One region of the Streptomyces sp. NPDC058086 genome, then DNA from elsewhere that is predicted to be linked to it. Evidence: riboswitches for the same ligand, from Rfam matches in the RefSeq annotation. Region 1 holds a riboswitch; the other holds the start of a gene.
What was found. A riboswitch is a leader RNA that binds a small molecule or an ion and turns the genes downstream of it on or off. The one in region 1 is predicted to bind ZMP and ZTP.
Positions count from the first base shown of each region.

Region 1 (5,297 bases):
GCGCCGACCAGTGGAACTCCCTCCACGAACGCCTCGTCGCCGCCTGGAAGAAGCAGGCCGCCCTCCTCCCGCCGGGTAGCCCCCTCTACTTCGCGCACTCCGCCGCCGACGAACTCGGCGAGGACCTCATGACCGTCGCGTACCTGAAGGAGACGGCGGAGCAGGCGGGCCTCGACACCGACTGGATCTCGGTGGAGGAGATCGGCTGGGACCCCCTCTCCGGCCGCTTCGTCGACAACCAGCTCCGTTTCATCCGCAGCTGCTTCAAGCTCTACCCCTGGGAGTGGCTCACCACCGACCGCTTCGCCGACCACGTCCTGGACACCCTCGACAACGGCGGCGGTACGGGCACGACCCTGTGGATCGAGCCCGCCTGGAAGATGCTCCTCAGCAACAAGGCCCTCCTCGCCGTCCTCTGGGAGCTGTACCCGGGCCACCCCAACCTCCTCCCCGCCTACCTCGACGGACCCCGGGAGCTGGCCACCACCCAGGGCTACGTCGCCAAGCCGCTCCTCGGCCGCGAGGGCGCGGGGGTGACGGTGCACGCACCGGGCGCCGCCCCCGTCGTACGCGAGGACGAGCCCTGTTGCTACCAGGAGCTGGCCCCGCTGCCCGCGTTCGACGGCAACCACGTGGTCCTGGGCGCCTGGGCGGTGGAGGGGGAGTCCGCCGGTCTCGGCATTCGCGAGTCGTCCGGGCTGATCACGGACGAGTACGCCCGTTTTTTGCCGCACGTGATCCTCTGAGCGGCTCCGGCGAAGTCCGCTGCGGTACCCGCGCCCCTCGGGGGCGCGGGGCTCTGACATCATGCGGCTCCGCCGCGTGGGCGCGGCCAGCCACGGACGGCCCGCGGGTTCATCACGGCGCTTCCAGCGGAGCGCTCAGGCACCGAGCACGGCACGCAGCTGGGCCAGCCCCCAGTCCAGGTCCTCCTTGCTGATGACCAGTGGCGGGGCGATCCGGACCGTGACCCCGTGGGTGTCCTTGACCAGGACACGCCGGTCCATCAGCCGCTCGGAGATCTCGCGTCCCGTGCCGTACTCGGGGGCGACGTCGACGCCCGCCCACAGCCCCCGTCCGCGCACCGCCGTCACATGGCCCGTGCCCGTCAGCAGCCCCAGCTCCCGGTGCAGGTGGTCACCCAGTTCCGCGGCGCGCCGCTGGTACTCGCCCGACCGCAGCATCGCGATCACCTCAAGGGCCACCGCGCAGGCCAGCGGGTTCCCGCCGAACGTCGACCCGTGCTCACCGGGCCGGAACACCCCGAGCACCTCCCTGCTCGACACCACCGCCGACACCGGCACGACCCCGCCCCCGAGCGCCTTGCCCAGTACATACACGTCCGGCACCACGCCCTCGTGCTCGCACGCGAAGGTGCGGCCCGTGCGCCCCAGCCCGGACTGGATCTCGTCCGCGACGAAGAGGACGTTCCGCTCCCGCGTCAGGTCCCGCACCCCGGCGAGGTAGCCGGGAGGCGGCACCAGCACGCCCGCCTCGCCCTGGATCGGCTCCAGCAGCACCGCGACCGTCTCCTCGGTGACCGCCGCCCGCAGCGCGGCCAGGTCCCCGTACGGCACGATGTCGAAGCCCGGCGTGAACGGCCCGAAGTCCGTCCGCGCCTCCGCGTCCGTGGAGAAGCTGATGAGTGTCGTCGTACGGCCGTGGAAGTTGTCGCTCGCCACGACGATCCTCGCCCGGCCGTCGGGGACGCCCTTGACGCGGTACCCCCACTTCCTGGCCGTCTTCACGGCGGTCTCCACCGCCTCCGCACCCGTGTTCATCGGCAGCACCATCTCCATGCCGCACAGCTGCGCGAGCTGCGCGCAGAAGTCGGCGAACCGGTCGTGGTGGAAGGCCCGCGAGGTCAGCGTCACCCGCTCCAACTGCGCCCGGGCCGCGTCGAGCAGCCGCCGGTTGCCGTGTCCGAAGTTCAGTGCCGAGTAGCCGGCCAGCAGGTCGAGGAAGCGGCGGCCCTCGACGTCCGTCATCCAGGCCCCGTCCGCCGTCGCCACGACGACCGGCAGCGGGTGGTAGTTGTGCGCGCCGTGCGCGTCGGCGGAGGCGATGAGTCGTTCGGTGGTGGTCACGGGATCTCCGTTTCCTGCAGCGCGGGGATCGCTGCCGCACGGGGGTCGGGCTCGTGGCTCTCTTCTTATCGTCGCTCGCATGGTGGACGGGGGAACCCGGCGATCCGGCGCGCCCGGTAGGCTGGCCGACGGGGCCGTGACTGGCGCGCTGGGATGGGACCGACCATCGGGGAGCGGCCCCATGAACTGTGTGCCGTGCGCCTGGGCCGACCCGTGAACGCTGAACGCCACGTCCGGAGGCCGTCAATGCCCGAGCCCCTCTCCACCGAGTCCACCGCCTTCCGCAGCGCCCTCGACGTGATCCGGGCCGTGGAGCCCCGCGTCGCCGACGCCATCGGTCAGGAAATCGCCGACCAGCGCGACATGCTCAAGCTGATCGCGTCGGAGAACTACGCCTCCCCGGCCACCCTGCTGGCCATGGGCAACTGGTTCAGCGACAAGTACGCCGAGGGCACCGTCGGCCGCCGCTTCTACGCCGGCTGCCGCAACGTCGACACCGTCGAGGCCCTCGCCGCCGAGCACGCCCGCGAGCTCTTCGGCGCCGAGCACGCCTACGCCCAGCCGCACTCCGGCATCGACGCCAACCTGGTCGCCTTCTGGGCCGTCCTCGCCGCCCGCGTCGAGGCCCCGGCCCTCGCGAAGGCCGGGGTCCGCAACGTCAACGACCTCTCCGAGGCCGACTGGGCCGAGCTGCGCCAGGCCTTCGGCAACCAGCGCATGCTCGGCATGTCCCTGGACGCCGGCGGCCACCTCACCCACGGCTTCCGTCCGAACATCTCAGGAAAGATGTTCGACCAGCGTTCCTACGGCACCGACCCCGCCACCGGCCTCATCGACTACGAGGCGCTGCGGACGTCGGCCCGTGAGTTCAAGCCGCTGATCATCGTCGCCGGCTACTCCGCCTACCCCCGCCTGGTGAACTTCCGGATCATGCGGGAGATCGCCGACGAGGTCGGCGCGACCCTGATGGTCGACATGGCGCACTTCGCCGGTCTGGTCGCGGGCAAGGTCCTCACCGGCGACTTCGACCCCGTCCCGCACGCCCAGATCGTCACCACCACCACGCACAAGTCGCTGCGCGGCCCGCGCGGCGGCATGGTCCTGTGCGACGAGAGCCTCGCCGAGCAGGTCGACCGCGGCTGCCCGATGGTGCTCGGCGGCCCCCTCCCGCACGTCATGGCGGCCAAGGCCGTCGCGCTCGCCGAGGCCCGCCGCCCCGAGTTCCGCGACTACGCCCAGGCCGTCGTCGACAACGCCCGCGCCCTCGCCGAGGGCCTGATGAGGCGCGGCGCCACCCTGGTCACCGGCGGCACGGACAACCACCTCAACCTGATCGACGTCGCCTCCTCCTACGGCCTCACCGGCCGCCAGGCGGAGTCCGCGCTGCTCGACTCGGGCATCGTCACCAACCGCAACGCCATCCCCGCCGACCCGAACGGCGCCTGGTACACCTCCGGCATCCGTATCGGCACGCCCGCGCTGACCACCCGTGGCCTGGGTATCACCGAGATGGACGAGATCGCCGGTCTCATCGACCGCGTCCTCACCGCCGCCGAGCCCGGCACCACCGCCAAGGGCGCCCCCTCCAAGGCCCAGCACGTCCTGGACCCGAAGATCTCCGACGAGATCTCCCACCGCGCCACCGACCTGCTGGCCCCGTTCCCGCTCTACCCGGAGATCGACCTCGGCTGACCCACTCCCGGCCAGGCCCTTCGGGTCCTACAGGCCAGGCCCTTCGGGTCCTACAGATCGATCAGCTCCTGTCGTGGTTCCCGCGGCGGTCCGGCGCCATCCCGCCGGGCCGCCGCGCGGCGTACGAGGACGGTGCCGCCGACGCCGAGGAGCAGACCCGCGCCCAGCCCGGGCAGCACCCGTCGCGCACGCTCCCCGACACCCCGTTTCGAGGCCGGTGCGCCTGCTGCGGCCTCGATCAGCCTCCCTCGCCCCACCACCCGCTCGAACAGCGAGCGCGGCGCGCGGTGCCAGCGGATGTCGTCGTCCACCACGTCGGGCGAGGGGTCCGTGCGTACCCAGGGCGTGCCGTCCGCGGCCAGGAACAGCTGGTCCTGGCGCGCCATGGCGACATCGCCCCCGGGCGCGCTGTCGGTCTGCGGCCAGCCCCCGACCCCGCTCAGCCCCCACATCACGGTGGCCCGTACCGGCGGGAAGTCGCCCGCCGCCCACGCGTCCGGCACCCGCTCCGTCCCCATGTAGGTGGGAGTCAGCAGGTCCCACAGCCGTGTGAAGTCCCGCTCCCCGGAGTGCAGCGCGGTCGTCCGTCCCGTGCCGCTCTCGATGACCAGCGCCATGTCCGGGGCACCGCGCCCCGCGGCAGGTGCGGACGCCCGTGCCGGGTGCGCCCCCAGCACGGCGAGCACCACCCCCGCGAACACCGCGACCCCAGACCTCGCCCGTCTGCCCCGGCCCGCCATGTGTCCCCCGTCCGCCCCCGGTACGTACCTTGAGTACCCGCCTGAGTATCCGCCCGGGTCTCCCCTCCGGGGAGAGCTCTGTTCCCACCTGTTCCCGAGCTCCCGGGTACACCTGAGAGAATGGTGAACATGGCCTCTGAACGTCCCCGCGTGCTCTCCGGAATCCAGCCCACAGCAGGCTCGTTCCACCTCGGCAACTACCTCGGCGCCGTCCGCCAGTGGGTGGCTCTGCAGGAGTCCCACGACGCCTTCTACATGGTCGTCGACCTGCACGCGATCACCGTTCCGCAGGACCCGGCCGACCTGCGCGCGAACACCCGGCTCGCCACCGCGCAGCTGCTCGCCGCCGGTCTCGACCCGGACCGCTGCACGCTCTTCGTCCAGAGCCATGTCCCCGAGCACGCCCAGCTCGCCTGGATCATGAACTGCCTCACCGGCTTCGGCGAGGCCTCCCGCATGACCCAGTTCAAGGACAAGTCCGCCAGGCAGGGCTCGGACCGCGCGTCCGTCGGCCTGTTCACGTACCCGATCCTCCAGGTCGCCGACATCCTGCTGTACCAGGCGAACGAGGTCCCGGTCGGCGAGGACCAGCGCCAGCACGTCGAGCTCACCCGCGACCTCGCCGAGCGTTTCAACGGCCGCTTCGGCGAGACCTTCACGATCCCGAAGCCGTACATCCTCAAGGAGACGGCGAAGATCTACGACCTCCAGGATCCGTCGATCAAGATGAGCAAGTCGGCGTCCACGCCGAAGGGGCTCATCAACCTGCTCGACGAGC
Region 1 is NZ_JBHVST010000201.1:1,282-6,578, reverse strand. Features, by position in the region: gene ACFVWD_RS56230 (glutathionylspermidine synthase family protein) at 1-746, shown strand, start outside; gene rocD (ornithine--oxo-acid transaminase) at 882-2,087, opposite strand; ZMP/ZTP riboswitch at 2,214-2,301, shown strand; gene ACFVWD_RS56220 (glycine hydroxymethyltransferase) at 2,283-3,779, shown strand; gene ACFVWD_RS56215 (hypothetical protein) at 3,830-4,519, opposite strand; gene trpS (tryptophan--tRNA ligase) at 4,649-5,297, shown strand, end outside.

Region 2 (5,297 bases), on a different contig from region 1:
AAGAACCAGAACAGGTGCTGCCAGAGCAGGGCACCGCCGTTGGCCGCGTCGAAGACGTGGGCACCGAACTTGCGGTCCGCCTCCAGCGCGAACAGTGCGGCGGCCAGTACGGGGAAGGCCAGCAGCACCAGAACACCCGTGAGCAGCACGTTCCACACGAAGATCGGCATGCGGAACATCGTCATGCCGGGGGCGCGCATGCAGATGATGGTCGTGATGAAGTTGACCGAGCCGAGGATCGTGCCGAAGCCGGAGAAGGCCAGACCCATGATCCACATGTCGGCGCCGACACCCGGCGAGCGGACCGCGTCCGACAGCGGCGCGTACGCGAACCAGCCGAAGTCGGCCGCTCCTTGAGGCGTCAGGAACCCGCCCACGGCGATCAGCGAGCCGAGGAGATAGAGCCAGTACGCCAGCATGTTCAGCCGAGGGAACGCCACGTCGGGCGCGCCGATCTGCAGCGGCATGATCCAGTTCGCGAAACCGGCGAACAGCGGCGTCGCGAACATCAGCAGCATGATCGTGCCGTGCATCGTGAACGCCTGGTTGAACTGCTCGTTCGACATGATCTGCAACCCCGGCCGGGCGAGTTCGGCGCGCATCAGCAGCGCCATCACCCCGCCGACGCAGAAGAAGCCGAACGCCGTGACCAGATACAGCGTGCCGATCGTCTTGTGATCCGTGGTGGTCAGCCACTTCACCGCGGCGAGTCCAGGACGCCGCGCACGCGTGGGAAGGGCCCCGGGCGGCGTCGTGACTGTGGTGCTTTCCATGCCCCGCCTGTGTCCGGCGCCGGGCCCACCGTCACACTTGGGTGAAGCGACGAGCGTCACACCGACACCTGTGACGATCGCGTACCTGCCGGACACCTACGGACTATGAGCAACGACGAGACCTTCGCCGCTGCCTATCGCGAGCACTACTGGGCGGTCAGCCGCTATGTGGCGAGGCGACTGGACGGCCGGAGCAGTGATGTCGAGGAGGTGGTGGCGGAGGTCTTCACCGTCGCCTGGCGGCGCCGGTCCGACCTCCCGCCGTCCCCGCTTCCCTGGCTGTACGGGGTGGCACGCCACTGCCTGGCCAACGCCGTACGCGGCTACGGGCGCCGCCGCAGGCTCCTCGACCGGCTCGGCAACGACGAGAGCGCGCATGGCAGACAGGTCGTCGACAGCCCCGACTCCGCGTCGCCGGGCGACTGGGTGCACGAGGCGCTGGCCCGGCTCTCCCCGGCCGACCAGGAGGTACTGCGCCTCACCGCCTGGGAGGAGCTCGGCGTCGACGAGGTCGCCGTCGCCCTCGGCTGCGGCAGCCGTGCCGCGGCCATGCGCCTGCACCGCGCCCGCCGCCGGCTCAGAGCCGAGATCGACCGTATGCACATCACCGCGGCCGGCGGCCCCGCCCCGCCCCGCCGCGACACCCCGAAGGAGCACGGCCATGGCTGACGAACTCGACATCCTGCGCCGCGCCAACCCGGTGCCGTCCACCGACCCCGGCTTCCATGACCGCCCCCTCGACCAGCACGCGGAGCGCCGCCTCAACCAACTGCTGCACGGCGGACGGCGCAGCACGCGCCCCGGTCCGCCGCGCCGTTGGGTCTGGAGCGTCGGCGCCGCGGCCGCCGTCGGTGTCGTCGTCCTGACGCTCACGCTGTCGGGATCGACCACCACCCCCGCCGTGGCCGCACCCCGCCCGCTGATCGTCGAGGCGGGCTCCACCCCCGTACCTCTGGACCGGCTCGCCGACCGAGTGGCCGCGTCCGCCGGCTCGCAGCGGCTCGTCCAGGGCACCCATGTACAGACCTGGAGCATGGGCCTGACCTCCGGGCCCGGGGCACGGCCGCCGATCACCCTCCCCGAGGAGCGCGTGGTCCGCTGGAAGGCCGACGGCAGCCACACGGAACTCGTCGTGGCGACCGACCCCCGCCACCCGGGCAGGCCGGTCCTCACCGACGCCGACCCCGTCCCCCGCACGGTCGAGGACGGGCACGTCCTCAGCCGACAGACCTACCCGCCGAGCTGGAGCGACGCCCCGCCGGTGGCCCGGCCGCCGCACGACGCCCAGCGGCTGCGCGCCTACCTCGAGGAGATCGACCGCACCGAGACCATGGGCACATACCAACTTCTCGACGCGGTCGCCGAGTTGCTGAACAACTGGACGCTGGGCGCCCGTGAGGACGCCGCGCTCGTCCGTGTCCTCGCCGACGCGAAGGGCCTGCGCCCGGCCGGAGCGGTCACCGATCGGCTGGGCAGGCAGGGACAGGCGTACGTGTACGACGACACCGCGCACTCCGCGCGACGGATGCTGATCCTCGACCCGAGGAGCGGCGCCGTACTCGGGATCGAGGACACCGTCACCAAGGACGATCCCGAGTACGGCGTGAAGGCCGGGGACGTGATGTCGTACAGCGCGTGGATGCGCTGAGCGGACCCGAAGCCCTGTCAGCGAAGCCGAAAGGCTGTACGCAGGCTCGAAGCCCTGTGAGTGAAGCCGAAACGCTCTATCGGAGGCCGAGTTGGCGCTCGGCCCCGGTCACGGTCTGCTCCAGCAGGACCGCGATCGTTATCGGGCCGACACCGCCCGGCACCGGCGTGATCAGCCGGGCCCGCTCGCGGGCGGTGTCGAAGTCGACGTCGCCGACGTTCCCCGGGTTGTAGCCCGCGTCGATCACGACGGCTCCCGGCTTGATGTCCTCACCGCGGATCAGCCGGGGCCGGCCCACGGCGGCCACCACGATGTCCGCCTCGCGGACGACCGAGGAAAGACCGGTCGTCCGCGAGTGGCAGTAGGTCACCGTCGCGTCGCGGCCGAGCAGCAGCATCCCGACCGGCTTGCCGAGGATCGCGCTGCGCCCCACCACGACGGCGCGCCGGCCCGCCGGGTCGACGTCGTACTGGTCGAGGAGCCGCATGATGCCGCCCGGGGTGCAGGACACGAAGCCCGGCAGCCCGAAGCTCATCGCCGAGTACGAGCTGAGCGTCACCCCGTCGACGTCCTTCTCCGGCGCGATGGCCTCGAACGCCGCCCGCTCGTCGATGTGCGGCCCGACGGGGTGCTGGAGCAGGATGCCGTGCACGGTCGGGTCGCCCGACAGCGCCTTCAGTGTGTCGACCAGCTCGGCCGTGGTGGTGTCGGCGGGCAGGGCGACGTGCCGGGACTCGATGCCGGCTTTGCGGCTGCGGTTCTGCTTCATCCGGACGTAGGTGACCGAGGCGGGATCCTCGCCGACCAGCACCGTCGCGAGACACGGCGCCATCCCCGTGCGCCCGGTGAGTTCGGCCGCGCGCTTCGCGGTCTCCTCGACGATGCGGCGCGCGAGAGCCGCGCCGTCCATGAGCTGGGCCTGGGACATGAGCCACTCCTGAGCGTCGCTGACACAATCGCCCAGGCGCGCGGCAAAGACCCGTTCGTCAGGCCGCTCCCCGGTGGTACTCCACCTCAGCGCCAGTCACGGCCCGCGACCAGGGTAGCTCCTACGATCAGCTGCCCGACTCGGCGGCAGCGGGCGGCGCCGTCGGGTCGACCCCGGCCATGAACCCCCTGGCCTGTGCCTCGGTGGTCACGGCGCCGATGGCCCCGGCCCAGCGGGCGATCTCGCGGACCAGCGCGACGGCCCCGGCCTCGTCGCCCGTGTCGCGTGCCAGCACCGCCAGGAGCAGCTGCTGCGAGAGGGTGCCGGGGACGGTCCCGGCCCGGGCGCCGAGCTCGGTCGCCCTGCTCCATCGCTCCCTCGCCCGCGCGTGGTCACCGCGGTCGTGGTCGTGATCACCGAGGTGCCGCAGCGCTTCACGCGCGAGCAGGTCGTCACCGGAGTCGTGTGAGTCGCCCGCTTCACCTTCTTCGCCTGCCTCACCTGCCGCACCGGCGCGCAGCGCGGCTTCGTAGTGGCCGGGCGCGAGGTCCCGCTCGGCGAAGAGATTGTCGGCGACGAGGCCCAGATACATCTCGGACCAGCCCCGGCGCACGTCGTCCGGGGCCTGGTCGCGGAGCCGCTCGGCGTGCGTGCGGAGAGTGGCGAGCGCGTCCGGGTCCTTGCCGTCGGGACCGGCACGGAAGGCACCGTCGACGCGCACCTGCCCGAGGTAGCCGTGGCGCAGTCGATGGAAGTCCAGGTCCCAGCGGATGTCGGGGTGCGTCTCATCGGCGGGTTTCCCGGCGAGGCTCTCGATAAGCACCTCGACGAGCTCCTCGGCGGCGGCGAGCCGTGGCCCCGCGAGGGCGGTCCCGCCGAACCAGTCGCTCTCCAGGGCGACTTCGGCGGCGGCCACGGCGAGGCGTGCACGGGCTCGCGGATCGGTCGCCTCGGCCGAGTCGAGCAGACGCGTGGCGCGCTCCCAGCGACCGCCGATCCTCAACTCCCTTGCAACGGCGATGAGTTCGTCGAGCGGCACGACCGTACGAAGGGTACTTGCGGTGTTCGTCATGGCAGGAAAAGTAGTAATCAGAAAAACTATCCACAAGAAAACCATCTACGGAGGGGCGCATGGAAGATGTGAGGGCGGGAGACGTGAAGGCGGGAGACCTGAAGGCGGAGGAGGCGAAGGCCGCGCGGGGGCAGGCTTCGGCGGCGGACTCGGTCGACCGGCACGTCGCGATCTGGGTGAAGGAACTCGACTGGGTGGATCCGGTCAAGGAGGAGATCTTCGTCCGGCTCGCGATCCTGGCCCGGCACGCGGCCCAGGCCCGTCGGGACGTGCTCGACTCCGACGGGCTGCAGCACTGGCAGTTCAAAGTGCTGCTGATGCTGCGCAGACTCGGCCCGCCCTACGCGGCGAGCCCCTCGCAGCTCGCCGACATGCTCGGGCTGACCCGCGGCGCCCTGTCGGCGCGGCTCGGTCCACTGGAGGAGGCGGGGCTGATCGCCCGTACCCACCACACGGCCGACCGGCGTCGTGTGGAGGTGCGGATCACCGACGCCGGATACGCCGCGTTCGAACAGCACGCGGTGTCGGAGGACCGGGGTGAGAACGCGCTGCTCGCAGTACTGACCCCAGCAGAGAAGCGGACGCTCGCAGACCTGCTGCGGAAACTGGTCGGGGCAGCCGAGGCCGCCCCGAGCGCGAGCGACCCATCGCGGCCTTCGCCGAGAAGGTCCAGGTCAGGCGAGAGTTGATCTGGACCTTCGGCCAGTTCCGTCCTACTCGTCCCATGCCTGCAGCAGCGTGTGTTCGACGATCTTGCCGTCGCGCAGCGAGACCATCGAGCTGGCCAGTACCCGCACGCCGTCCGGGTACTGGCAGGACTCGGTGAACGCGACATGGTCGCCCTGGACGACACACTCTTCCAACTTGTGGGTCATG
Region 2 is NZ_JBHVST010000013.1:36,193-41,489, forward strand. Features, by position in the region: gene ctaD (cytochrome c oxidase subunit I) at 1-773, opposite strand, end outside; gene ACFVWD_RS12835 (RNA polymerase sigma factor) at 879-1,442, shown strand; gene ACFVWD_RS12840 (CU044_5270 family protein) at 1,435-2,421, shown strand; gene ACFVWD_RS12845 (bifunctional 5,10-methylenetetrahydrofolate dehydrogenase/5,10-methenyltetrahydrofolate cyclohydrolase) at 2,498-3,349, opposite strand; ZMP/ZTP riboswitch at 3,373-3,459, opposite strand; gene ACFVWD_RS12850 (hypothetical protein) at 3,477-4,421, opposite strand; gene ACFVWD_RS12855 (MarR family winged helix-turn-helix transcriptional regulator) at 4,481-5,110, shown strand; gene ACFVWD_RS12860 (nuclear transport factor 2 family protein) at 5,135-5,297, opposite strand, start outside.
Region 2: it holds a riboswitch for ZMP and ZTP, as region 1 does, so the genes downstream of both, ACFVWD_RS12845 (bifunctional 5,10-methylenetetrahydrofolate dehydrogenase/5,10-methenyltetrahydrofolate cyclohydrolase) here and ACFVWD_RS56220 (glycine hydroxymethyltransferase) in region 1, are expected to answer to the same signal.